4 regions of the Paenibacillus sp. Soil724D2 genome follow, and region 1 is predicted to be linked to each of the others. Evidence: riboswitches for the same ligand, from Rfam matches in the RefSeq annotation. Region 1 holds a riboswitch; each other region holds the start of a gene.
What was found. Region 1 has a riboswitch for cyclic di-GMP ahead of ASG85_RS23775 (PilZ domain-containing protein). Riboswitches for the same ligand answer to the same signal wherever they lie in the genome.
Positions count from the first base shown of each region.

Region 1 (5,904 bases):
CGTCAAGCATTCATCACACTGATACAGATGAAGCTCCATCTCACTTAAAGTATCGGGTGATAGACGCTCTTCCACATATTGCTTCCACGCTTGTTCATTATAATGGGTCACAAGAATTCCTCCTCCTTCCAATTGTTACGAAGCCACTGCTTGGCTCTATATAGCTTGGATTCTACCGTTTTGACAGTTACCCCATGAGCATTGGCAATATCCTGATACGACTGATGATGAATATAGTAGGCCGTTAATACTTCATGATAGTTGGCAGGGATTTGATGAAGCTTCTTACGCACGAGCTCAGTCGTCTCATTTAACATCACTTCATGTTCCACGCCATGCTCAGAATAAGGATGAGTGCCAGTGGATTGGATGGGTTCCTCCATCTCAGCCGTCATTTCTTCCCTACGCCTGCTGGCTGATCGTTTGAAATCGATAGCCCGGTTCACCGCGATGCGAGTCATCCAGGTTTTCAGACCCTTCATTTGATACTGAGGGAGGGAGAAATAGATTCGGGTCCAAACATCCTGTGATAAATCTTCTGCATCCTTAGCATGGCGTACAATGGCAAAGATCGTTTGGAACAAATAGTGACGATATGTTGTTACAAGCTCACGGAATGCTGCCTCATCGCCATTCAATATGCGCTTTACGAGTGCTTGTTCCTGAATATGCTTCTCCTCCTCTCCGCATGAATAGACGAAGGTCGCCACCGGTACCCCTGCACGTTTTCAAAAAGAAAAAGAACGGATCTTCAAGATCCGTTCCCCCTTTTAAAGAGCTGCAGTAGAACTGCTAGGTTTGGCTTGATGCTTAGAAGGCGTACTTTGTACGAACCTTTGAGATAGAAGTGCGCTCAAAACGCCAAGTACACCCAGCACAATAAATCCCTGGTTTAGAGAGAACCAATCGCCGATTATACCCATTAGAACGGGTCCAACGAACATGCCCAGTCCATAAATAGCTTGGAAAAACCCCATTGCCGTCGCCCGTTTATCCGCAGGCATATGCTTAATACTCATCCCCATCAGTAAGGTAAAAGAAAGACCGCGACCAAAGCCGGCAAAAGCCTGAGTAACCATCAGCACCCAAAGGTGATGCGTAAAAGGAATCGTAAATGTAAATATCCCCATAAGAATAAAGCCCCACACAACCATGCGCTTCTCCCCGTACCGGACAGCCCATCGCCGCCCGCCAAATAAGGAAGCTAGCGCTACCGGTACGTTGGCAAATAATGAAAGCATCGATAAGGAGAATTTATCAGCTCCAAGCTGAGTTGCATAAACAGGCGTAAATCCGAAAACAGTTGCGAATATGAGGACTTGCGACAAGATAGCGAGCAAGGAAACGAATAGCAGCGTACGGTCCGTCGCAACGTCACCGATACCGCGCATCGTAATTTTAGGCGCATCGAGCTCAACTTTTTCTACTAGGAAAAGCGATCCAATCATCCCCAGCAAGCCAAGCACAGCTCCCAAAATGAAAACGGCCTCCCAGCCGAAGGAATCTGCCGCCCATCCTGCACCGAGAATACCGAAAACCTGCCCAAGTGAATTGAAGAAGGAGATCGTTCCGATCGCTTTAGTTGACTCTTCATGCTTATAGTAACTCGTAAATAATACGGTAAAATCAACCCAGGTTGCCGCGGCTGCTCCTGCCAGTGCTCGGAGAATAAGGATCCATGTGAAGTCATGAGTGATCCATAGGCCTAAACCTGTTATAGCCGTGAATAGCAGGCCAAAGGTAATAAATAGCCTTCTCTTATGGAACCTGTCTGACATGATACCTACGGGAATTCGCAGCAGCATTTGGGAGATCCCGTACATGCCGACAATCCATCCGGCTAACTGGTGGTTCCCGCCAAGGAACTCTACGTAAGGCGCCATAATGGGAACGCTCGTATACATCGACATCCAGAACAGCAGTGTGACGATACAGAAGAGCGGAATGCGATAGGAGGATGAAGCTTTGATGCTTGTCATCGAAGTGGGAGCTCCTTTCGGAATAGGTTCTTGGACTGGAATGAAGACTAATAAATCTATCGTTTATTATAGAACATCGATTGCAGCAAGGCTATGACTGGATGTTTGCAAAATAAGACAAAGAGCGGAGATCGGCAATCATTGCCCAGAACAATAGAGCCAATTTATAGGCAGTGTAATTCTGAAATAATAAACGCCAGGTCAGCGGCTAATAACCGTTACCTGGCGTTTTCTTTGATTTTTTGAAAGTATACGCGCCCGAGATGATTCGAACATCCGGCCTACAGTTTAGGAAACTGTTGCTCTATCCTGCTGAGCTACGGGCGCATGGCAAGAATTATGATAGCACGAAGGCTTTCGTGGCGCAACCTTTGTGTATCTTCGCATATTTAGCCTATGTCTGGATCCTGATACCAGAAAAAATACCGATACATTTTAACGGTCAAGGGAAAGAGGACGGTTGGGGAAACAAATTCAGTCTTATTCTGCTGCCAGTGATAACCGTGACCCTATATATAGGTTTAACTGTCTTAAGCAAATATCCCCATACGTTTAATTATCCCTGCAAAATTACGAATGAAAATGCTACCTGGCAATATGGTAATGCACGCTTATTCATGAACTGTTTAAAGATGCTGATCGTTGTGTTTTTTGGGTATGTCGAATGGACCCTTATCCAAATTGCAAGGGGAAATAGTGTTGCTTTAAATATGTGGATATTTAGCCTTGTATTGCTTCTAATTCTGGGTACGGTTATTTTCTTTTTCATCCGATCCATTAAACTGAAGTAATGCATAATTTGATCAAAGGAAGAGGTTGCCGAAGTGAAGGTTTATATTGGTTTTCTGCGTGGTATTAACGTAGGAGGAAAGAACAAAATCAAAATGGCGGATTTGAAAAAGACACTTGAAGCGGCGGGACTTGCTAAGGTGCAAACGTATTTGCAGACCGGAAATGTCTTGTTCATGTCCGAGGAGGCGGTAGAACCGCTGCGCCAGCGTATAGAGCAGGAGATTAGCAAAGCCGTAGGCGTTTCACCTACCGTCATTTTGCGTACAATAGAGGAGCTGGCGCAGATTCTTGCGACTTGTCCATATGAGGTGGATGCTTTATTAGAAGGCGAAACGATACAAATTTCTGTGCTATCGGAAGATCCTCCGCAGCAAACCTCCGACCTCTTGTCCAAAGGAATAAGTGATGCGGACGAATTCCAGATCAAGGGGCGTGAAATTTATTTTCTATTTCGTCAAAGTGTTCTGGATTCGAAACTTGCGGGCAATATCCAGAAGCTTGGGGACACTGCAACAACACGAAATTGGAATACGATGAATAAACTAGCTGAGTTGGCAGCGGCTATGAAGAATTAGATGCAGGAACTTCTAAGCTTTACCGCGTAATTTACGGAAAAATTGGGTCAGCATCGTTGAACACTCTTCTTGCAAGACGCCGCTAACGACATCGACACGGTGATTGAACCGGTCCTCCTGCAGCAAATTCATGAGCGTTCCGGCGCAGCCAGCCTTCGGATCAATGGTGCCGTAGATGACCTGCGGAATCCGCGATTGCACAATCGCACCCGCACACATCGGGCAAGGCTCAAGGGTGACATAGAGCTGGCAATCCAAAAGCCGCCAGGCTTGCAGATGCTCGCTCGCTTGTTTGATGGCGATCATTTCGGCATGAGCGAGAGGATCTAGGGTTGTTTCACGCAAATTGTAGCCGCGGCCAATGATTTGACCTTGATGGACAACGACCGCTCCAATCGGTACTTCACGGATGGCTTCGGCTTTAAGAGCCTCTTGAATGGCTTCTTTCATCCAGGGGATATGTTCATCCACAGGGGGACACCTCGCTAATATATTTTTATCCACATGTGCATAACAATCGAACATTCATTCCGTTGTTAACAACCTGTGGATAGGTTTGTGGATAACTTGAAAAGCTGTGGATATTTAATCTTTCTAACATTACATACAACAAAATGATCAGCTATGCAAGGAATTTTGTTGATAATAGCAACTGTGCTAGGTATAATGATAGATATTAGTAGGTCTTTTAGACCATATAGTACGTGATAGCTAAAAATGAATAGCAAGGTTCGACAAAGGCAAACTTGTTGAAAAGCAAGGACGCAAAGCTGAGGGTCTACGGTTCCATTGGAACTATGGCAGCCTGGTTACCGAAAATCGATGCTTTTTTTGATTGAGGTAATAGGCTGCTCCTACATGAGGGGCGGTCTATTTTTATATAGGGAATAACTTGAGTAAGGAAGAGGTGCTGATTATAATGGCCAACGGGTATAACGTCATGAAATATTACGGAAGTAAGGAGGGGTATGACGCTGATGTGCTAATCGATAGCAAGGCTGTGTTGGGAAAGGACGATTTCGTAGCCACTGGCGTACTAACCTATGCTCTCGGAGACATCATTGAGGTGGAATTGCCGGAATACGATGTCTTTCAACTTGGTGATAAAGCGAAAATGACGGTTTATACCAAATCCGGCTTGTTTGTGATGAATACAACCGTTGTTGCCAAAGAATTCGGCTCCGTCATTGTCATTAATCCACCTGATAATCGGAAGAAATTCGCAGAAAAACGGGAATTTCCACGTGTGGATGTGAAACATACAGGTCTCTTATTCGGACTTCAGGATATGAATAAAAGAAATAAACATCAATTTGAAAACCCGCTTGGTATCTCAATCAAAAATATATCCATCAACGGCTTAGGATTTACCATTAATGATAATTCTATGATTGATAAGATCGTTCAAAAGCATTCCCAACTTGAAGTCGAGCTGGATTTGGGCTTTACGATGCCTTGTTCGATGGAAATTGTAAGAAAAGAAAAGGTTGAAAATGGTTTTTATTACGGGGCTAGTTATATCGACATTCCGCAGGAAAAAACCAATGCTTTAAGGGGTTTTATCCTTACGAATCAGATCGAAACTTACTTCGTACAGAAGCGGGAAGCGCAATTTAAAAAAGCGACGGAAAAAAAGTCTGCGGCGAATCGATAGCCTTCAGGCTTTTTTTTGCGTTCCAAGTGCTATATAATAAGAAGGATGATTTTCGAAAATTAAGGAGTTGTAACTACAATGGCTTTGAAAGCAGGTATCGTCGGTCTACCGAACGTAGGAAAATCGACATTGTTTAATGCAATTACACAGGCGGGGGCAGAATCTGCGAATTATCCGTTTTGTACGATCGATCCGAATGTTGGGGTAGTTGAAGTACCAGACGAGAGATTGCAGAAGCTGGTAGAGATTGTTGTGCCTAAGAGCATTGTCCCGACAGCCTTTGAATTCGTTGATATTGCGGGTTTGGTAAAAGGTGCGAGCAAAGGCGAAGGGCTTGGAAATAAATTTTTGGCACACATTCGTGAAGTGGATGCCATTGTGCATGTTGTTCGTTGTTTTGAAGATGATAATATTACCCACGTTTCCGGTAAAGTGGATCCAATCGGCGATATCGAAACGATTAATCTTGAATTAATTTTGGCCGATATTGAGTCGGTTGAGAAGAAGATCGAGCGTTCGCGCAAAAACCTCAAAGGCGGCGACAAGAAAGTTGTTGCTGAAGTGGAGTGTTTAGAGCGTATTAAAGAAGCGCTTTATGCAGATAAACCGGCACGCAGTCTGGATCTTAGCGAAGATGAGAAGCTTCTCGTGCGCGACCTTCATTTATTGACCATGAAACCCGTGCTTTATGCGGCAAACGTGAGTGAAGATGAAGTAGCAACAGCAGATGAAAATCCTTTTGTGAAAATTGTAAAAGAATTTGCTGAGAGCGAAAACAACGAAGTGGTGTCGATCAGTGCGAAGGTTGAATCCGAAATCGCCGAGCTGGAAGACGAAGAAAAAGCGATGTTCCTCGAAGAGTTGGGACTTCAAGAGTCCGGCTTGAATAGATTGATTAAAGCAG
Region 1 covers NZ_LMRY01000031.1:59,401-65,304, reverse strand. The annotation lists gene ASG85_RS23810 (hypothetical protein) at 1-111, opposite strand, end outside; gene ASG85_RS23805 (RNA polymerase sigma factor) at 108-710, opposite strand; gene ASG85_RS23800 (MFS transporter) at 771-1,979, opposite strand; tRNA gene ASG85_RS23795 (tRNA-Arg) at 2,233-2,306, opposite strand; gene ASG85_RS23790 (DUF1648 domain-containing protein) at 2,339-2,770, shown strand; gene ASG85_RS23785 (DUF1697 domain-containing protein) at 2,804-3,346, shown strand; gene tadA (tRNA adenosine(34) deaminase TadA) at 3,359-3,796, opposite strand; cyclic di-GMP riboswitch class I at 4,076-4,163, shown strand; gene ASG85_RS23775 (PilZ domain-containing protein) at 4,266-5,000, shown strand; gene ychF (redox-regulated ATPase YchF) at 5,079-5,904, shown strand, end outside.

Region 2 (5,904 bases), on a different contig from region 1:
TAAGAATAATATAAGAACAGAAGCTATCTTTTTTTTAACTTGCACCTTATAGACTAACTTTTCCATCTTGGACCTCCTAGAAATTTAGTAAAACAAAAAACCTCCGCAAAGCCATTCGCTTATTTTGCCTGCCGTTAATCCACTGTGAATTCTCTCTGTTTCAATCACTAAGCGGGCTGCGGGAATTGAGTCCAAATGCAAGCAAGCCGCTTTGGTAGATTTTTAAGGCTGGGGTACGTCAATCTTATATTTACCCTGGAAGATTACTTTACCATCCTTATCGTATGTAGTTCCTTGGCCATGACGTGTCATGTAAGTTTTGGAATATTCGCCAACATAACGTTCGCCATTTTTGTAATAGATCGTCCCGAAATAGGTTCCATTTTCTTTAAGCGCGAGTTCTATCCACGATTTTCCATCTTCGTAATAGTAGGTGCCGTTGCTCGTACCTCCTTTCACGAAATTTCCTTCGTAATATTTGGCACCTGATGAATAATATTGAGTTCCCTTCCCGTTAAGCATTCCGTCAGCATATTGTCCCTCTTCATAGAGATAAACCTTGTCTTCAGATTTTTCATAAGTCTTACCGTATCCATTAGGGATGTTCTTAACCCAATTGCCTTCGTATCGAAGAATTCCATTTATAAAATACTTGCCATAACCGTCATACAAATTGTCTTTAAACTCGCCATCGTAGACAAGCTTATCTACGATGTAAAACTTACCTTTCCCTTGAAAAACCCCTAATTTAGTTTCACCTTCGTAAGCTACGAAACTACTATCGTCAATATTGATAACATAGCCTGTCTGACGACCGTCCTCGAACTTCTGCGCAATCGCAATTTCACCTGTTCGGTCGCGACCGTATTGGTTACCTGAAAAATAGATGACGCCTGGTCCAACGACTTCATTATCATGGAACACGGCATCGTACCAAACTGAGCCATTATCGCGGTATAGCTTTCCTTTGCCGTTCATTTGGCCATTCTTGACTTGACCTTCATATAGAAGTGCGCCGTTGTCACCGTACAGCTTTCCTTCAGTTGCAGGATCGTAGATATAAACGGATTTCAGATTAGCATCCCACAGCACCTTGCGCCCCGTTGCTTCGCCAACAAAGCGCAGCGGTACGAAGGTGTAACCCTGATTTAGAAAAGGAGCGGTAGGCATTGAGGTAGTACTGCCATTCACGTTCGCTTCATCCTGTCCTAATATGAGGGAGAGCGACTTACCCTGACTCGTTCCTGTTACACTTTGTTTGGAGTCGTTCCATTCAATGTCTAAACCCAGTTTTTCGAAAATAGGTCTAAATTCAACCGTCGTTGATCCATCCTTCAGTACAGGGGACTGATGGAAGACCACTTCTTCTCCGTCCAAGAAAACACGAATCGGTTTATCTGCATTTAATAGTTCAATTCGCTTCTGTATCCAATAATCACGAACAAACTCATTCGGAACATCGAAGTAAAGCACAGCATAAACACCTGACTGAGAAATGTCCGTAAATAACCGTGTGTTATTCTCCTCTAGCAGAGCGCCCATGTAAGTCCACAAGCCGGAATCTAGTCGATATATCCCCAGTTTGTTCAGACCTCCTGCAGGAACTCTTTCCTTCATATAGGTCATCGAGAGCTTCAAGACGTCATCCCTCGACTCATAGGACACAGCCCACGGGTAGCTGACCATTTTTTGGCCAGGCTTAAGTGCTTTGGTAAGCGCTAAATCTTTATCATCCTTGAAGTCAATTGTGACAGCTTCATAAAAATCAGATTCCGGGTCTTTCGGTGAGTATACGGTTACGCTATCGTCCTGTGTAGACAGTTTTTTAATATTACCCAATTTCCCAATACTTCCCCTGATACCAGTAGGAACACTATAGAAATAAGGAACAGCCGAAACGAGCGTGTCTTCTACCTGACCTTCACCTGTCTTTTCGAGCCGGCGAAGTTGGATGGTTTCGTCCTTCATTCTCAATACAAGCTGGTCGTTATAGATGCCAATGAGGACTTCATTGTCTCCAACAATGCCAGTTTGTCTTGAAGAAAGATCGGCAGCGACAATATGGTTAGCTCCATTTTTGAACTCCGGCCATGCCGCTATACTAGTACCAATGGATACTTGCGAGAAAATATCTCCTAATTCCTTGAAGGTGCTTAGAACCTTTGGTACGGTGTCGATATCCTCGACATTCAGCATCCTTGTCTCATAATCTGGCTTGGAAGTAAATGCATGCATCCAGATAACGTTTTTGCCGTCAAATGCAAATTTCTTATCATTCCTGATATAACCTTCTGTTGGCTTGTACAATGTCCTGGACAATCCATCCATTGCGTTATAGCGTTCTAAGCTCCCCTTATCGCTAATATAGACGACAATACCATTTTCAATTAGAGCCCTTCTGCCTTTTCCGATTTCTGAGGTTACTTTTGTTTCTAAGTTATAAACCCTGAGTATCCCTTCAATCGGTTTGTAGAAAACAACATATTTCCCATCAGTGGCAAATTGATCATAGGAATACGGAGAGATTTCAGTCTTGGTTACTTCACCGGTTAGAAGATTGACAAGCATAACATGCTTTTGGTCCTCCAAATAGACGGCATAGCCTCCTCCTGCAGATAAGTATTGCTTATACTTCTTGGTGTCAGTAAGTTGCTTCAACTCTCCGGTCTCTAAATTGCGGCTGAACACCTGCCACCAACCAGGATTATCTTTGCCTAAGTACACCATCTGATTGCCTGTGATCTTCGCTTCAGACTCAGGTAGCGTGTACTCGGTAAGCTTGTCCGTTGAGGTGAATAACTCCGCGAAGGCGCTTTTTGGCAGCAAGCCTAACGATCCTGCGCCAATGACAACCATCAAGATAAGCACCCATAATTTCATTCTTATAAACCCCACATGCCCTCGCTCCTTCTCAATCTCCATGTTAGATAACACAAAAAAACCAAGCTCAATAGAGCAACCCGGCTATCATCCCATGAGATATGACTCATGGCTTAGACCCGTGGCTTTGCGTCTCCACCTTTCGATGGATTTGCCTTTGTTCATTATTGCTTGGTTATTAGGTATTTTTACTCATTCGTACTAGTTAATTAGAACCAACTGTTTTCCATATTAATCCACGTTTTTTCAAATTTCAACACTTTTCTACAAAAAAGAGGAAATACATGCACAAAGTGTGTGATATCACACAAAAAAGGCCAACCGGATGTCCCGGTTGACCTTTGCCCTGATAAATTTCTGACTTAAATATTCTCTCTATCTAGCAAATAGACTTTCACATTCTTCTTTACACCGAATTCTTGAGCGTCACTCAAATCATTCATAAATACATCAATTCTCGAACCGCGAATAGCCGAACCTATATCCTCCGCTTTACGAATCCCGATGCCGTCAATGAACACCGTAGAACCTAAAGGGATTACTGCAGGATCCACGGCGATCGTGCGTCCTTCTTTGGCTTTAAGACCACTAAATGTGATGCCATACATGGGATGGGATGCCTTTTTACCTGTTGATTCAACGCCAGCCGTATAAGCTGTAAGGGTTGTGTTCAACACTTTTTTGATAATTTTCTTTTGACCATTTGGTAAACCAATCTCGGATTCACTCTTCGGAATCGTTAAACTTTGACCTATCGTTAGCTGGTTCGGATTTGGAATATTGTTTGAATTGATAAGGTCATCTACGGATACGCCAAAATCACGTGCAATTTTGAACAGCGTATCTCCGCGGTCCACTTGGTATTGCGTCCTTGGCTGAACAAGCTCAGCTTGAGCGGCTTCTTCCACAGGAGCTGCATTTCTTGCCATACTATACGTAGGAGGTAATTCCCCCCCATCTTCACTTTCAGGGTACGAATAGGCGGGTTGCACCTGCCACAAACAAAGCAGCAACGGAAGCGTCAAAGTAACATAAAGAATTTTACGAAACATAGTATCTCCTCCTCTTAAAAAATAATAGAGTTATAGCTACTAGATTCGTCCAATTCTATGATTTATATACGTCTCGTATATATTTTTTTCAATTTGATAGACATAATGGACAATTCTTATGAAATCTTATAAACCTAGTAAAAACGGTCTATTGATTTACTATATCACCATTTTCAACGGTAATATTCGTATTCAAAGAGTTGAAGGCGGAGGACAGATCAACAAACATGTGGGGACCAACGCAAACCAAGGCGGACAGAGCGCTAAAAAAAACAAACCATAAAGAAATAAGAATGCTCAGTAGTATACAAAACAAATCTTGGCTTAAACTAACAAACGTGAAAGTAGGAGACTGCCGGTGTGGCAGTCTTTCTTGCTTTTCAACATACAGTAGTTCACAAATATTCCTTGACAGGAATATTCCATCTGGAGTATATTATGTCTATGAATAAGACTTTCAGTGCTCTTGCCGAGCCAAACCGCTTGCACATTGTCGAGCTCTTGCGTGACGGTCCCCTTACCGTCGGGGAAATAGCGGATCGGCTTGAGCTCCAGCAGCCGCAAGTATCCAAGCATCTCCGTGTGCTTAGTGATGCAGAACTTGTCGAGGTACAACCGTCTGCGAATAAAAGAATCTATAAGCTGCAGTTTCAGTCGCTCAAGGAGCTAGATGGATGGCTAGACTCTTTCCGCCGCATGTGGGAAGAGAGATTTGATCGCTTGGACGATTATTTGCAGCAAATGTTAGAGAAGGAAAAGAAAAAACAATTTGATTTGGAGGATTAGACATGACTCAAGAAAAAGCAGGGAACAACTACAATGCCACCGTAGACGGAGGCGAATTGGTTCTTACTCGCACCTTTAATGCACCACGTGAACTCGTCTTCAAAACGTGGACTGAGGCTGAACATTTAGCTCGCTGGTGGGGACCAACAGGCTTCGAATTAAGCGTACACACCTTAGATCTACGCCCAGGTGGCATCTTCCACTACAGTATGAAATCAGCTGAAGGCTTTGAAATGTGGGGTAAGTTTGTCTACCATGAAATTAACTCACCTGAGAAACTCGTCTTCGTGAATTCTTTCTCCGATGCAGAGGCTAACATTATCCGCGCACCTTTTAGCGAAAGCTTTCCGCTGGAAATAATGAATAAGTTATCTTTTACTGAAAATGAAGGAAAAACTACACTGATCATGCGTGGCGGCCCTTTCAATGCTACTGAAGAAGAACTTAAGTTCTTTGAGGGCATGTTTGATTCCATGAAACAAGGCTTTGGCGGCACGTTCGATCAGCTCGATGCCTACTTAGCCAAAGTCGTATAAGCGTTTTTGCCGGCTTAAAAGATGTTTTTGCGCCACTCTAGCAGCACTTGCCGATCCGGGCATGCCGCTAAGGTGGCGTTTTTTTCTTGAGGCGTATGCAAGATTGATTACTCTATATTTTACAGAAAAATAACGGCTTTTCTCTGCCCGGTTCTCGCTGCGGCGACCGCATAGTGACCGCTTTATGGATTAGGCCGGCAAGCCGAAGCTCGGCTGGAGATGGTCAGGTAACACGCATACATGGGTCGGTTCCGCCTTATTCGGATCTCGAGCGGTAAACTAACAAAATAAGCCTACTGCAGCTGCAGTAGGCTTATCCTTAGTTCTAAACAGTCGCTCTACGAAGCAATCCATAAGCTGCCATCAAGTACACGACAACCAAAGGCACCATCCACCAGAACAGATCCATATATTGATGGATGATCCAATCCAAGAGACCTCCCCACAACCCAAAGTGCGTGAAGGTATAGGAAACTACGGTACCAATCAAAAGCAGGGATGCAAAAAAGATATACATCGAAGCGCCGCCGAAACGACGGTGTAAACTAGATATCGCGAACCCGAGGAAATACATATGAAGAAGTACGATGAGATAAATACCCCACGTGCCTATCAGTGAAAGATCGTTTAGAAATTGAACATTAAAAAGG
Region 2 covers NZ_LMRY01000015.1:2,268-8,171, reverse strand. The annotation lists gene ASG85_RS15980 (S-layer homology domain-containing protein) at 1-66, opposite strand, end outside; gene ASG85_RS15975 (stalk domain-containing protein) at 223-2,880, opposite strand; cyclic di-GMP riboswitch class I at 2,952-3,046, opposite strand; gene ASG85_RS15970 (3D domain-containing protein) at 3,243-3,932, opposite strand; gene ASG85_RS15965 (ArsR/SmtB family transcription factor) at 4,377-4,718, shown strand; gene ASG85_RS15960 (SRPBCC family protein) at 4,721-5,254, shown strand; partial or broken gene ASG85_RS39890 (hypothetical protein) at 5,487-5,537, shown strand; gene ASG85_RS15955 (hypothetical protein) at 5,580-5,904, opposite strand, start outside.
Region 2: linked by a shared signal. The riboswitch ahead of ASG85_RS15975 (stalk domain-containing protein) and the one ahead of ASG85_RS23775 (PilZ domain-containing protein) in region 1 are both predicted to bind cyclic di-GMP.

Region 3 (5,904 bases), on a different contig from region 1:
GCCTAATTACGCATGTTTCCAGTGATACGGAAACGTTGAATCAGTTTTTTACGCAGGTTCTTCTTAGTCTGGTTCGCGATGGCATGACACTCGTATTCATCATCGTCCTGATGTATCATCTGGACCCGCAGCTAACGCTTTACAGCATGATAGTGATTCCCATCATTGTGCTCATAGCTATAAGCTTTCGCAGATATATGCGCAAAACCTATCAGCTTTCCAGGACGCAGCTGTCTCAAATGGTTGCTTTTGCCGCTGAGAATTTATCCGGGATGCATCTCATTCAAGCTTTTCATCAAGAAAAGGAACAGATGAATCGCTTCACTGATCGGAATCTAGGATATTTCCGTGCAAATTTGAGAGAAATTCGTACCAATGTTTTGTTCAATCGTTCCTTTGATATTTTAGGGAATTTATCGGTAGCTTTTATCACCTGGATTGGCGGTATTGCTGTGTTCGATAAAACGATTGAATTCGGAGTTTTGTATGCTTTCATTACGTATATACGGCAGTTTTTTCAACCGATTAATAACATTACACAGCAATGGAATACCCTTCAATCTACAACGGTGTCTGTCAATCGAATTTGGAATATATTCGCCATTCAACCGGAAGTAAAGGATAAGGAAGGCATGTTGTCACCCTCGTTGTCCGACGTGAAGGGGGACATTCATTTCAACCATGTGCATTTTGGTTATTTGAAGGATACAGCTGTCATTGAGGATTTAGAGCTTCATATTGAGCCCGGTGAAATGATCGGTATTGTGGGGACGACGGGCGCTGGGAAAAGCTCGTTGATTAGTTTGCTTTGCCGCTTTTATGATGTGCAGGAAGGGAGTATCCGCATTGACGGCACGGATCTGCGGGATATCCCGCAGGCTGATTTACACCGAATGGTTGGACTTGTACAGCAGGAACCGTACTTATACGCAGGCAGTATTTTGGACAATGTTCGGATGTTTGATGAAACTATAACGCGTGAGGAAGTTATTGAGGCATGCCGAATGGTTGGGGCAGACAATCTCATTTCACGAATGAAAGATGGTTATGAGACACGCATATCAGAGAGAGGAAGCGGGCTTTCCGCAGGAGAGAGACAACTGATCTCATTCGCGCGAATTATCGTATTCAAGCCGAAAGTACTGATTCTTGACGAAGCTACAGCGAATTTGGACTCCCAAACGGAGCAGTTGATTCAATCCGCGCTGCAGGTCGTAGCCGAGGGAAGAACGACACTTGTTATCGCACATCGCATCTCGACCATTATGCATGCTAACCGCATCATTGTGATGAGTCAGGGGAAAATTGTTGAAGAAGGGAACCATGCACAATTACTTGCGCTTCGTGGCTATTACGAGCAATTATATCTCCATTCACAGGGGAATATGGATGCTGCACAAACTATTTCATAACATGAATGCGCCGCAACTGAGGTTGTGAAAATAAGCTTTGTCGGACTCCTTGTTAGGAAGTCGTGACGAAGCTCATTTTACCGCATAAGTAAGAATAAGTTATAGGGTAACGATGGCCCCTTTCTTATCGGCGATAAAAGCTACATCTATACGCACTCGCTCACCTTTGAATGGTCTCAATAGTGGTTTTCTCAACTGATAAGATTTTATATGTTTTGGGTTTGGGGTGAGCGAAGCTTACCCCTTTTTTATTATTGTTTTGTTTTGGAGTAAGTGAAGCTTCCGCCCTGATTACCCCAGTAATAAGAAGGGGTGTTTTGTGTGCTGATATATGGGAGAACCGGGGAAATAGGAGGGTAAGTTGCATAACGTACAACATTTATCCTTGATTTGTTCTGTGAAGGCTGAAGATGTTGTATGTTGTACAACAATTCAGCCTATTTATAGGCATTTGGGCTGCTTTGGCAGGAATTGTTGTATTTTCTGCAACATTCGTGAGGAAAACGTGGATTTGCTTGCAAATTGTTGTATAATCTACAACAATTCACGATTGAGTAAGTGTGCATGGTTACACATATGCCTTGGGCGCAATCATATGTTGCGCGTCAACCATTAGGCCCTTTTTTTTATCTAGATTCCTAGATTCTCCACTTCATTTAACCAGAACGGTGTTATCACCGTCCATAAGTTGGATTAGCTTTATCGATATAAATAAGCCCTGTATCCTCGTATTTGCGTGTCATGACAAGATTTCTTTTATTACTGGAATAACTGTCTCGAAAAGAGACAATCGAACCTATTTTACCACGATCCAAGGGAAAATGTTAAAAAAGCAATATAGTTACAATATAATATCTTTACAAACAATACTGGAAAATTGTGTTGTTTTATTTATATTACTATACTATACTAATGTATAAAATTGTAAAGTTTTGTTGTCGATTATTGTCGAAGATGGGAATTTTCACCTACAACTTTATAACGGCAAACCTATTGAAAAATAGGGACGCAAAGCTAGAGGGACTACATCCGACAAGGATATGTCAGCCAGTTGCATTGTAGCAATTGGTGGAATAGGGCATTTATGCCTATGTTTCTCCTTTTTTTTGTGAACATTTTCGTCAAGCAATTCTATCGATAGGAGAGAAATGAATGAGAGAGAAAAGATTAACAAATGTACAGCAATTATTCCCCAGTGAGGATGGAAACCGACAAACGCGACAAATGGTTTTGCGGCTCATTGAACAACTAGTAACAGGAGTGGATGGTCTCAAAAACCCGGATGGCGTCAATCTCAAGGGCGAGAAAAACCGAACAGGGACTTTCTATAACAATCTAATTCGAGAAAGCTCCATTCCTAATGGCAGCGTCCCCCTAGAGGAAGTTAATACAGAGCTATTGAAATTGCTGCATGATCATCCTTATCATACGAAATATTTTTTAACGAATATTTTACCGATGGCAAGCATCCCGGGGATTATGGGCATGATCGCGGCATTTTTGGTTAATGGCAACAATTTATGGGATGTATACGGCCCAGCCGGAGCTGAAGCTGAAGTAAGAGTCATCAGCATGATGTCCAAATTAATAGGCTATGATGCGCTGAAAAGCGGCGGGTATACGACATGGGGCGGACAAGGAGCTGTATTCTCAGGTCTCCGGATAGCGATCGCTAAATTCGTTCCGGACGCATTGCAAAAAGGTGTTCCCGACAACTTGTATGCTTTTTGTTCCGAAGCCGCTCACTACAGCTTGTTTAAATCTATGGAGGCATCAGGCATAGGGAGCGATAGATTGATTAGAGTTCGCACGAATGCTGACAGCTCCATGGATGTGAATGATCTGAGAGTTAAAATGGAAGAAGTGATCGCACGAGGCGGAATTCCGATTTACATTGTAGCTACGACAGGAACGACGGATGCCATGGGGATTGACGATTTGGAGCAAATTTATGCTGTGTCTGACAAGGCAGCCGTTCATCATGGGTTGCTTAGACCTCATATTCATGCAGACTCTGCTTTAGGTGCGTTCTTTGCTTTCTTTAATGACTATGATTTCATCTCCAATCCACTCGAATTAAAGAAAGATGTCGCTCAGGCTTTAATTTCTATCCAAAGCAAGATGAGGCATTTGCATTTGGCCGACTCGCTTTGCTTCGATTTTCAAAAGCTGGGGCAAACCCCTTACCTGACAAGCTTATTTCTGGTCAAGGATGCCGCCGATTTAAGGCTCATGGATCTGCATCCGGATGAAACGCCCTATGTCGGACATCGGGGATACGGACAGTATCACACCGGTTATACGTTGGAGTGCTCGCGCATGGCTAGCTCCATCAGCATTTACAGTGCTCTGCTTGCATTCGGCGTTCAAGGGTATCAGCAATTGCTGGCTCAGTTCGTTGAGGTTAATCTTGCTTTCCGGGAAGCGCTTCGCCAAGAAATCCCTCATGCTGAAATCGTTAATAACGACAACCCTGGCATCATTACACTATTTCGTATATATCCGGAAGGCAGTCCGCATTTTCAAGAAGAAGTTTCAGGCAAGTGCACGCTTAAGGAAATTGAACGGAATAATAAATTTAACGAGCGTTTATTCGAAATGCTTGGGAATCATCGCGATCGTATATTTTTTGGCGATACCAAAAAGCATCTGCTTGTTCAAACGAAGGATGATTGTTCTGTTGCTCTTTACGCGACAAAGATTTTTGTCATCTCCCCTTATACGGAGACCAAACATGTACATGAAATTATTCAATATTTGAAGGAAACTGTAGCGCAAGTCTACGAGAAATATTCCGAAACATCGCTATTAAGCAGGAGGTAATTGAAGTGGCAAAGCATGCTCCAAATAAAATAATAAACTGGTTCAGAGGACAAATCGCGGTGAAGATGACGAGCAGTATCTTACTGCTGCTGTTATTCGTATGCGCAGCCTTCTCCGTCTCTTCCTATTTGGCCAGCAAAAGTTTAACAACGAAGCTTGAGGATCAATTTGTTCTAAGATTAACGACAAACATTGAAAATGTTTCAAAATATATGACTTCTATTCCCGAACATGCAGATGAAATTACAGGCAAAGATCAACCGGCTTATACCAAAATAAAACAGCAATTTGAACAATTTAAAAAGCAAGACTCTCTTGAGAATGTTTATGTCTTGCAGAAAGTTCAGAATAAAGATCAAATCGTCATTTTAACCGGAGTTGATGAAGATTTCGGCACCGAGTATCCCTTTACGCCTGAAATGAACAGCGCGATCAAAGAAAATAAATTAACGATCAGTGAGATTTACAAGGACGAATTTGGTATACATAAATCTGTCTTTGTTCCCCTCAAAAATGTTAAAGGCGAAAACGTCGGAATTCTCGGGATTGATTTAGATGCCTCAGTCGTTCCCAAAACGAAGCAAGAATTGTTATGGACAACCTTTACGATTACCTTAATCGTTATAGTCGTAGGCGGTCTGATAGCCTTCTTCATAAGTCGAAGTGTGACGAGACCGGTCATTCAGCTGATGCGTGTAACAGAAAAGGTTGCTGCCGGAGATTTATCTGCACAAGTCGCAATCCAGCGAGTAGATGAGATCGGTAAATTGGCAAATGCTTTTAACGAGATGCGTCAGAATTTAGATTCCCTGATCCGCCAAATATTTTCTTCATCCAACCTTATTACCAATACCAGCGCGCAATTGTATCAGTCTGCGGACGAATCCAGCTCTAGCAGCGCGCAGGTTGCCGTTTCCATGAACAGCATGAACGAAGGGGTTGCTGAAGTTGTTTCTTCCATTACAGAGAGTACTTCATCCATCGTTGAGATCAATACGGAATTATCAGAAGTAACATCTGAAGTCAAAGAGATGCAGGAAATGGCCCACAAGGTAGGTGCACAATCTGCAGACGGTCAGCAGCTTGTTGAGAAGACATTACATCAGATGAATGTGATTCAAAAAGAGATGAAGCATTCACAAGAAGCCGCGCAGCAGTTGGGAAACCGCTCGAAGGAAATTGGGGAAATTATCCATATTATCACCGAAATTGCACAGCAGACGAACCTACTGGCACTGAATGCGTCCATTGAAGCGGCACGTGTTGGAGAACAGGGGAAAGGCTTTGCCGTTGTAGCTGGTGAAGTGAAGAAGTTGGCGGAGCAATCCACGAAAGCCGCAAGCTCAATCACAGAGCTCGTTTCCAGTACCCAAAATGACAGCCTTCTTGTCATGGAGAGCATTGTCCAGGGAAATCAAGCCGTTGAACAAGGTCAAAGCTGGATTAATGATACGTATGAAAATTTTAAAGTTATTTTTAACGGTATTTCTGTTTTCTCCAATCGGACAGACCATTTGATCCATACTTTGGAGCGAGCAGAAAGATCCTTTGAGATCATTTCGAATGCCATGCAGAAAATCTCAGGGATTACAGAGGAACAATCCGCAGGCTATGAGGAAGTGGCGGCGGCAGCTCAAGAGCAAAGTGCTTCCATTCAGGAAATTACTTC
Region 3 covers NZ_LMRY01000056.1:15,988-21,891, reverse strand. The annotation lists gene ASG85_RS30425 (ABC transporter ATP-binding protein) at 1-1,412, shown strand, start outside; cyclic di-GMP riboswitch class I at 2,386-2,471, shown strand; gene ASG85_RS30420 (pyridoxal phosphate-dependent decarboxylase family protein) at 2,565-4,235, shown strand; gene ASG85_RS30415 (methyl-accepting chemotaxis protein) at 4,241-5,904, shown strand, end outside.
Region 3: linked by a shared signal. The riboswitch ahead of ASG85_RS30420 (pyridoxal phosphate-dependent decarboxylase family protein) and the one ahead of ASG85_RS23775 (PilZ domain-containing protein) in region 1 are both predicted to bind cyclic di-GMP.

Region 4 (5,904 bases), on a different contig from region 1:
CCCATTTGCTTTTTTCCAGAACTATAGTTTTGAGTTGGATGAGAAAGATAAGACATGGCTGCAAATAAATACATACGAAGAAGTTCTTGCACTAGGGATTATAACTTTAAAGACACCATTTGAGAAATCAACAATGAACTTGGTAGCTCCGCTTGTTATAAACATTAATCATCTATCAGGTAGCCAAATTGTCCATGCACCTTCGAGAGACTTTAGTACCCAAACACCTTTATTCCCAAAATTTAACGAGAAAGAAATTGAGGGTGTAACATGTTAATTCTTACAAGAAAAAATGGTCAGTCTATTCTCATAGGCGAGAATATTGAAGTCTTTATCACATCAATAGAAGGTGATCAAGTAAAAATAGGGATCAATGCTCCTAACGATACCAGAATTTATCGTAAGGAAGTGTTCGAGGCTATTCAACAGAGTAATAGAGAAGCGCTTACAGAGCTTCCAAATATCGAAAATATGAGAAAAATGCTGAATTTAGAGGATGTTTAGATAAATAATTATATAATCAATATTGAAACGGTAAAAAAAATAGTGATAAAGAACTAAATTGCTATAAACTTTCTAATCGATTCAGCCGAAATAATATATGTAAGGTCAAAGACCTATACAATCCACATGGATGTGGAATACAAATTCAAGGAGGAATTACAAATGATTATCAATCACAATCTTAACGCAATGAACTCTCACCGCAACCTGACGTTTAACAATGCACAACAAGGTAAATCCAGTGAGAAATTGTCTTCCGGCTACCGCATCAATCGTGCGGCAGACGATGCAGCAGGTCTCTCGATTTCCGAACAAATGCGCTCGCAAATTAAAGGGATGAACCAAGGGATGCGTAACGCTCAAGACGGTATTTCCCTTGTACAAACGGCTGAGGGTGCGATGAACGAAGTTTCTGACATGCTGACGCGCATGAAAGAACTTGCTACTCAAGCGCAAAATAACACGTACAACGCGAACGACCGTACTGCAATGGATGCTGAATACACATCTTTGACTACAGCAATCGACTCCATTGCTGCAAACACGAAGTTCAACGGTATTACTCTTCTGGACGGTTCCGCTAGTGCAACCTTTACGATTCAAACGGGTGGTGGCGCTGCTGACCAAGTAGTAATGGATTTGTCGACTATTGATGTTACAACTGCAACTCTGGGTGTTGCTAGTGGTGTTGGTACAGCGGCAGCGGCTATTACAGCAAGTGGACAAGTTGATGCAGCAATCACTAAAGTTAACACTGCACGCTCCTCACTTGGTGCGTACCAAAATCAACTTGAGCACGTCTACAATAACGTTGGTATAAATGCGGAAAACCTACAAGCTGCTGAATCCCGTATTCGTGACACCGACATGGCTTCTGAAATGATGAGTTACACGAAATTCAATATCCTGCAACAAGCTTCCACTGCGATGTTGGCACAAGCTAATCAAGCACCACAAGGCGTACTGCAATTGCTCCGTTAATCAAAGAACAAAAAGAGGCCTTCAAATCGAAGGTCTCTTTTTTGTAGTGCAAGTTAGAATACGTAAACGCTATGATGATTTCACCCATGGAGTTCTTGTAATGATTTCTATTACTTGGGCGTGGTTTTATTTTTAATTTTACTAACTATAGAATTTTTTTATATAAAGCTAATAAATGAGCCTTCCTTGTACGATAAATATAGTAGACAATAAATTAATGAGGAGATGAACAGGATGGTTATGCGAATAACAGGTATGTCCTCCGGTATGGATATTGATGGCATGGTTAGTAAGCTAATGAAAGCAGAGAATATGCCGATCGATAATCTTAATAAGCAGAAAACAAAGAATGAGTGGCTGCAGGATTCGTACCGTGCAATAAACACAGCTATTTATCCATTAAGTGAACAGAGCAAGCAATTACAGTATAACTACAACTGGCCAACAGCATCAGGGACAGATGGTAGTGGAAATCCTGCCTTCACACAGGCAGATAAAGATGCTATTTACGCAAAAATAAGCAGTTTTATTTCGACTTATAACGACACAAGCGTTGCATTGAAATCCAAGTTAGATGAGACGGTAGAGCGAAGCTTTCAACCACTAACAAGCGACCAAAAGAAGGCAATGAATGATGATGATATAAAAAATTGGGAAGACAAAGCAAAAAAAGGTTCTCTTCGCGGAGACACGATAGTGTCTAAAGCATATTTGGATTTCCGTTCCGACGTGACTACAGAGGTGACTGGAATTACGTCGACATATAAATCGCTTGTTGATATTGGAGTCACAACGGGTGCTTATAACAAGTACGACACTTCAACCGCAGGCAAATTGTACATGGATTCAACTAAATTAAAAGCAGCTATTGATGCGGATCCACAAGCAGCAATTAATTTGTTCACGGCACACGGTACCGGTACAGATCGAGGTATCGCACAGCGGATCTATGAGGATGCTGGAAATACGATGTCGGAGATTTCGAAAAAGGCTGGTTCGGCAAATGGATCGTATACTAGCACTTATACGTCTCTGGGCAAGAAGGACTATGATCTCGCTCAAAAAATTTCAGATATGACAGAAAAGCTTAACAAGAAAGAAGACCATTTTTATAGAATGTTCAGTACCATGGAGACTGCAATTGCAAAAGGAAATTCCCAAATGAGCTGGTTACAAAGTCAAATGGGTTAATTATACTGCAATAATATTCCTAAAGTTTGTTATATGGAAGGAGGAAACCTATTGGAAATTCAATCCAAATTCCCCCAGGTTCAATTACCCGCTTTAACAAAGGATGTGTCTGAGCCGATTAAGGCAACCGGAGAATATATTGAAATCAAGGACAAGAGCAAATCACAAATATTAACGGTTGGGGAGAAGGCTTTACTTGATTCAATTGATAAGGCTAACAAAGCGCTTCAAGGCACCCCACATGAGTTTAAGTATAAAATACACCAATCAACAGGTGAAGTAATCGTACAAGTTTTAAATAAAGATACCCAAGAAATTGTTCGTGAGGTTCCGTCCGAAAGGTTTATCGAACTGGTGGAGAAACTTCAGGAGCTGTCTGTGGGTGCAATCATCGACGAGAAGAGGTGAAGACGCTCTATGCTTAACGTACAGAATCAGTATTTAAACACCCGTGTTCAGACGTCCTCCCCAGCAGAATTAACTTTGATGCTTTATAATGGTTGTATTCTCTTTATTAAACAGGGTATTACTTGTATGGAGAAACAAGATTTTGCAGGGAAACATACAAATTTTACAAAAGCACAGAATATAATTGAAGAGCTTCAATCCACACTAAAAATGGAATATGAAATTTCCCACAATTTAAACAGTTTATATACGTTTCTTCAAAGCAAGTTGTTCGAAGCTAATGTCAAGCTTAATTCCGAATCTGCTCAATATTGTGTCACGATGTTTACAGAATTGCGTGATACATGGAATGAGGCGTTGAAGAGCTTGAAAAATGCGGAGAAGGTGAAATAGGTATGAGACATTCGACTCCAATGGAGCACTTGTTAGAAAACCTGAGAGAAACAACAGGTCAAATTTCCCATTTAGATTTAAATGAAGAGGCAAACGAAAGTTTGCTTCTTTCTTTACAGAATGAACAGGTTGAACTGAGGCAAAAAATTGAAGAAACGTTGTTGGATGAAAGACGTTCTTTTACTGAACATGAGAGACAATACCTCAGAGCGTGTTTAGTGATGGAACAAAACAATATAGAGAGATTCAAAACGACCCAGCAGTCTCTGGTTGGACAACTTCAACGCATCAACTCTGGTAAAGTCTCACGAGAGCTATATCATTATGAAGAAGAGCAGAATGTTGGCTTTTTCATTGATAAAAATCGGTGATGGAAATAATTGTCGAAAAATAAGGTAAATGTTGTAAGAAGTACTAGAGATATACTTGTGAAAAAAAGAATAAGAAAATATAGTAAAATAGTACGTAGGAATTAGTTCCAAGGATATAGAAAATGAGAATAGAATGGCAAAACTATAGTGATATAGTGACGCAAAGCCATGGGTCTAATCGCTTAATTTAGACGATCAGGTCGCCAGGTTGCCCATTCGTTTGGTCATACAAACAATAGCAACCTGCTATTGTTTTTTGTTTGCATATTATCAAATATTATGGAGGAATAATCATGAGACGAATGAAGCAATGGTTAGTTTTGATGTTGACCTTTAGCATGATTTTTAGTGGATTGATGCTGAGAACTACGGAAGCGGCAGCAGCAGTAAATGATTATGTGAGTGTAACCAAAACTGTTTCCCCGACGATAATTACAACGGAGGATACAGCTGATGTTACATTGAATATCACGGGTACCCCGCCAGTCAATGTAGTTGTTCCGAACGATGTCGTACTTATCATCGACAAGTCGGGAAGTATGGCACCTGCCTACAATAACGGTGAAGATAAAATGACGAATGCAAAGAATGCTGCTAAAGGTTTCGTTGATTTGATGGATTTGACAAAGCACAGGGTGGCTGTTGTCGATTTTTCATCAACCAATATGATCAGTAGCATCCCCTTCACAACAGATAAAGACGTTGCCAAAAATTACATAAATGGAATTCAAGCAAATGGTGGGACAGCGACTGGCGATGCTATTCAAGCAGCCATAAACTTGCTGGTGGATCATCGCCCCGAAGCGCAGCCAGTCATCGTCATTATGACGGATGGGGAGGCCAATCAACCATCGAACGATCCATATGGGTATGCAAAACAAAAGGCGCAAGACGCGAAGGATGCAGGTATTATAACCTATACGATTGCACTGCTCAAACCGAGCGAGGATCCTGATACAAGCGGACCGAACATACTGCTTAAAGAAATGGCCACAACGGCAGCACATCATCACTTCGTGCTTGGTTCAACCGGATTAGCTGAAATATATGCAGCCATTGTCAAAGAAATTGGCTTGGCGAGCGCCTTTGATGTTACAGTAATGGACATTGTTGATCCGAATTTTGAAATTGTTCCGGGATCAGCTGACAATAACATCCCTAAACCGACCATAAATGGGAATACGCTAATTTGGGACTTTAATGAATTAAAGGATAGCACCCTTTCATTTACGTATAAAATCCGTCCGGTAAGTAAAACAAAAACGGGTACTTTCCCAGTCTCAACAGCGAGTTCGGTTATAACTTATAAGGACTATGCAGGTGCAAGCCGATCGAAGTCCATTTCGAGTGTTAGTGTGAAGGTAAAGCTTCCAGCTCCGGAAATCACGTCGTTGGACAAACATATTGGTCATCCAAATGGCGGAGAAACGGTGGTCATTAACGGCAATCACTTTGTAAGCGGGGCAACCGTCCTTTTCGGAACGATGCCGGCGACTAATGTAGTATATGTAAGTGACACACAATTGACGGTAACTGCTCCCGCCGGAGCCCAAGGTGTTGTCAATGTTACCGTATCTAATCCGGATGTTCAACAAGCGTCAGCCCCTTACCAATACAAAGCTGACCCGATTGTTACAAACATAGAGCCGAATAACGGGCCTATTGATGGTGGTACTCTGGTGTTCGTATCAGGTAACTATTTTATGAAAGGAGTCACTGCACAATTTGGTGATCTTCCTGCATCGGTAGTCTATGTTAATCCATCTTATATAAAAGTAACTTCTCCGATGGTAACAACGCCTGGTCCAGTTGATATTACCTTTACAAATCCAGATGAAACAAATGTTGTTGTTCCGGGAGGATTTACGTATAATGCACCTCCAAAGACGGATCCAGAAATTACGACGGTTACACCGAATACGGGACTTATTACAGGCGGTGACCTAGTCTATATTGTTGGGAAAAACTTCAAGTCAGGTATGACTGTATTTGTTGGCGGCAAACAAGCCTCCACTACGTTTATGTCAACAACGAAATTATCAATCATTGTTCCAGT
Region 4 covers NZ_LMRY01000040.1:339-6,242, reverse strand. The annotation lists gene fliW (flagellar assembly protein FliW) at 1-277, shown strand, start outside; gene csrA (carbon storage regulator CsrA) at 271-504, shown strand; gene ASG85_RS26435 (flagellin) at 667-1,485, shown strand; gene fliD (flagellar filament capping protein FliD) at 1,720-2,676, shown strand; gene ASG85_RS26425 (flagellar protein FlaG) at 2,728-3,084, shown strand; gene fliS (flagellar export chaperone FliS) at 3,094-3,477, shown strand; gene ASG85_RS26415 (hypothetical protein) at 3,480-3,848, shown strand; cyclic di-GMP riboswitch class I at 3,974-4,064, shown strand; partial or broken gene ASG85_RS26410 (IPT/TIG domain-containing protein) at 4,142-5,904, shown strand, end outside.
Region 4: linked by a shared signal. The riboswitch ahead of ASG85_RS26410 (IPT/TIG domain-containing protein) and the one ahead of ASG85_RS23775 (PilZ domain-containing protein) in region 1 are both predicted to bind cyclic di-GMP.